2 regions of the Streptomyces sp. NPDC058674 genome follow, and region 2 is predicted to be linked to the other one. Evidence: predicted binding sites of a transcription regulator. Region 2 holds the regulator's gene; the other holds the start of a gene.

Region 1 (2,196 bases), on a different contig from region 2:
AGCTGCGCCGCTTCGTCAACGTGTACGTCAACGACGACGACGTGCGCTTCGAGGGCGGTCTGGAGGCCGTGACCCCGGACGGCGCCGGCGTCTCGATCATCCCGGCCGTCGCGGGCGGCTGCTGATCACCTGTAGGTGACACGCGAAAACCGAAATTGCCCCCTCCGCTCATAAGCGGAGGGGGCAATTCTGCTTGATTGGGCGCGGTAAGGTTGGGGAAGTCCCCTCCGCTGTTCTTGCCCGCCGCATATGAACGGGCCGCGTCAGGGTCGACATCGGGTCAATGTGCACGTGCCGTATGAGGCTTTGGCGAGATATGCCGGGCCCGAGTTGCCCTGGAATATGTCAAATTTTCACTCTTTTTCAATCTTTTCGGGTGTCCTGAATTCTCGTCGGATTGACCTGTTGCAGACAGCACCGGCGCGGATACATTCAGCCTCGGTCGACGCGTTCCGACGCAAGTTCTGACCCGGGATCGCGAAGTGCGTTCCTGCGCAAGGGCCAGTAATAGGGGAGTTAGGCATGGCTCAGGGCACCGTCAAGTGGTTCAACGCGGAGAAGGGCTACGGCTTCATCGCGGTCGACGGTGGCGCGGATGTGTTCGTCCACTACAGCGCCATCCAGATGGACGGTTACCGCACCCTTGAAGAGGGTCAGCGGGTCGAGTTCGAGATCTCGCAGGGCCAGAAGGGGCCGCAGGCCGACATGGTCAAGCTGGCGGTCGGCTAGTCCGAGCGCGATCGACCACCGACGCGTACGCACCAGGCACCACGAGGGGCCCACATCCCGGACACGGGGTGTGGGCCCCTCGTGCGCCGGGCCCGCGCGACCCGTGCGGCGACTGACCGTTGGCCGGGTCTTGGTCGAAGCCGCTTGCACTCGAGGGGGTCGAGTGCTAATCATTGGCGTTAGCACTCTCCAGTGGAGAGTGCTACTGAAACGAGGACCGGGTCGGTGAGGCCCGCAGGGTCCGGCGGGAAGGAACCGCCGGGCACGCAGGCCGTCCGTCGCGGGCGCGGGCGCGGTCCGGAGCAATCCACCGCTGTCCGGGAGGACCACTTCAGATGGCCAAGATCATTGCGTTCAACGAGGAGGCCCGGCGCGGTCTCGAGCGTGGGATGAACCAGCTCGCCGACGCCGTCAAGGTCACCCTTGGCCCCAAGGGTCGCAACGTCGTCCTTGAGAAGAAGTGGGGCGCGCCCACGATCACCAACGACGGCGTCTCCATCGCCAAGGAGATCGAGCTCGAGGACCCGTACGAGAAGATCGGCGCCGAGCTGGTCAAGGAAGTCGCCAAGAAGACGGACGACGTCGCCGGCGACGGTACGACCACCGCGACCGTGCTCGCCCAGGCGCTCGTCCGCGAGGGCCTGCGCAACGTAGCCGCCGGCGCCAACCCGATGGCCCTCAAGCGTGGCATCGAGAAGGCCGTCGAGGCCGTCTCCGCCGCCCTGCTGGCCCAGGCCAAGGACGTCGAGACCAAGGAGCAGATCGCCTCCACGGCCTCCATCTCCGCCGCCGACACCCAGATCGGCGAGCTCATCGCCGAGGCGATGGACAAGGTCGGCAAGGAAGGCGTCATCACGGTCGAGGAGTCCCAGACCTTCGGTCTGGAGCTCGAGCTCACCGAGGGCATGCGCTTCGACAAGGGCTACATCTCGGCGTACTTCGCCACCGACATGGAGCGCATGGAGTCGTCCCTCGACGACCCGTACGTCCTGATCGTCAACTCCAAGATCGGCTCGGTCAAGGACCTGCTGCCGCTCCTGGAGAAGGTCATGCAGTCCGGCAAGCCGCTGCTGATCATCGCCGAGGACGTCGAGGGCGAGGCCCTGTCGACCCTGGTCGTCAACAAGATCCGCGGCACCTTCAAGTCCGTCGCCGTCAAGGCCCCGGGCTTCGGCGACCGCCGCAAGGCCATGCTCGGTGACATCGCCATCCTCACGGGCGGCACCGTCATCTCCGAGGAGGTCGGCCTCAAGCTGGAGAACGCCGGTCTCGACCTGCTGGGCCGCGCCCGCAAGGTCGTCATCACCAAGGACGAGACCACCATCGTCGACGGTGCCGGCGACAGCGACCAGGTCGCCGGTCGCGTTAACCAGATCCGCGCCGAGATCGAGAACTCCGACTCGGACTACGACCGCGAGAAGCTCCAGGAGCGCCTCGCGAAGCTGGCCGGCGGCGTGGCCGTCATCA
Region 2 (2,196 bases):
CCCCGGCGGGTCCGTGAGCGCGGGCCGCGCTGCTGGCTCTGGCCGAAGAAGGCGTCCATGATGTCGGAGAAGTTGCCGAAGCCACCCGCCCCGAAACCGCCCGCGCCGCCGCCGCCCGAGGAGGACAGCGGATCGCCGCCGAGGTCGTAGACCTGCTTCTTCTGCGGGTCCGAGAGCACCTCGTACGCCGCGTTGATCTCCTTGAAACGCTCTTGCGTCTTGGGATCGGGGTTCACATCCGGGTGCAGCTCGCGCGCAAGCCGCCGGAATGCCTTCTTGATCTCGTCCTGGGAGGCGTCGCGGCGCACGCCGAGAACGGCGTAGTAGTCCGTGGCCACTTACGACTCCGCCAGGATCTGTCCGACGTAACGTGCCACTGCGCGTACCGCTCCCATCGTTCCGGGGTAATCCATGCGGGTCGGTCCGACCACGCCGAGTTTGGCGACGGATTCGCCGCCCGAACCGTAACCGACCGAGACGACGGACGTGGAGTTCAGTCCCTCGTAGGCATTCTCATGCCCGATCCGTACGGCCATTCCCGACTCACTGGCCTCGCCCAGCAGCTTGAGGAGCACGACCTGCTCCTCCAGCGCCTCGAGCACCGGCCTGATCGTCAGGGGAAAATCGTGTCCGAAGCGGGTGAGATTGGCGGTTCCGCCGATCATCAGCCGCTCTTCGGCCTCCTCGACCAGGGTTTCGAGGAGCGTCGCGAGCACGGTGGAAACCGTGCCGCGGTCCTCCGCCTCGAAGGATTCGGGCAGGTCCTGGACGAGCGGGGGCACATCGGTGAAGCGGCGCCCGACGACGCGGCTGTTGAGCCGGGCCCGCAGGTCCGCGAGCGAGGTGTCCGCGAAAGGGGCCTGGCAGTCGATGAGCCGCTGCTCGACGCGCCCGGTGTCCGTGATCAGTACGAGCATCAGCCGGGCCGGGGCCAGCGACAGCAGCTCGACGTGGCGCACGGTGGAGCGCGTCAGCGAGGGGTACTGGACGACGGCGACCTGCCGGGTGAGCTGCGCGAGCAGCCGCACCGTGCGGCCGACCACGTCGTCGAGGTCCACGGCGCCGTCGAGGAAGTTCTGGATGGCCCGGCGCTCGGGGGTCGACAGCGGTTTGACCCCCGCCAGCCGGTCGACGAAGAGCCGGTAGCCCTTGTCCGTGGGGATGCGGCCGGCGCTGGTGTGGGGCTGGGCGATGTAGCCCTCCTCCTCCAGCACGGCCATGTCGTTGCGCACGGTGGCGGGCGAGACGCCGAGCCGGTGCCGCTCGGTCAGCGCCTTGGAGCCGACCGGCTCCTCCGTCCCGACGTAGTCCTGGACGATGGCGCGCAGGACTTCGAGTCTGCGTTCACTGAGCATCGCGCACACCTCCAGCTGTGGTCCGTTGCCGCGGTCGTTTGGCACTCTGGGAGTTCGAGTGCCAGAGATCCCCCGCTCAGTGTACGGCCGGGTGGTCAGACCCTGGCAAGGGCGGCCCGCCAAGGTAGCGTCGCCGCATGGACGTGCGTTGGGAAGAGGCGGGCTGGGAACGGCTGACCGGACGGACCGGACGGCGCCGCCTTCCGGTGTGGGACTGCACGGTGGGGCTGGTGGTGGGCGACGACGCGGTGCTCCTCGTCGACCCGGGCTCGTCCCTGCGGGAGGGCGCCCGGGTCCGCGCGGAGGCGGAGCGCCTGACGGGCCGGCGCGTGACCCATATCGCATTCACGCACGGTCATTTCGATCACGTGCTGGGTGCGGCCGCCTTCTCCGGGGCCGAGGTGTACGCGGCGGTCGGGCTGGACTCCGTACTGGACAACACCGGGCGCGAGCAGCTGCGGCAGTCCGCCGTGGGGCACGGTCTCGCGGAGGCGGAGGCGGCGCAGGCCGTGGAGGTGCTGGTGCTCCCCCGGCACCCGGTGTCCGGCGAGTGGACGCTGGAGCTGGGCGGGGTGCGGGTGCTGCTGGCCAATGTGGGACCGGGGCACACGGGGCACGACCTGGCGGTCTTCGTGCCGGGCGAGCGGGAGGTGGCCTTCTGCGGGGACCTGGTCGAGGAGTCCGGCGAGCCGCAGGCGGGCCGGGACGCCGTGCCGTCGCGCTGGCCCGAGGCACTGGACCGGGTGCTCGCCCTCGGCGGTGACGACGCCCTGTACGTGCCGGGTCACGGAGCGGTGGTCGACGCGGCGTTCGTCCGCGTGCAACGCGCCGCACTGGCCGT

Evidence for each region. The regulator HrcA, encoded in region 2, represses chaperone genes, less so after heat shock. The targets are predictions, from matches to a motif close to TTNGCACTCNGNNNNNCNGAGTGCNAA.
Region 1: the regulator HrcA is predicted to act here: its motif matches at 873-899, upstream of groL (chaperonin GroEL).

Annotation. Positions count from the first base shown of each region.
Region 1 covers NZ_JBHXSC010000012.1:104,345-106,540, reverse strand. Annotated here, with positions in the region: gene ACFWU6_RS09515 (MoaD/ThiS family protein) at 1-125, shown strand, start outside; gene ACFWU6_RS09510 (cold-shock protein) at 523-729, shown strand; gene groL (chaperonin GroEL) at 1,065-2,196, shown strand, end outside.
Region 2 covers NZ_JBHXSC010000054.1:18,309-20,504, reverse strand. Annotated here, with positions in the region: gene dnaJ (molecular chaperone DnaJ) at 1-338, opposite strand, end outside; gene hrcA (heat-inducible transcriptional repressor HrcA) at 339-1,355, opposite strand; gene ACFWU6_RS24530 (MBL fold metallo-hydrolase) at 1,493-2,196, shown strand, end outside.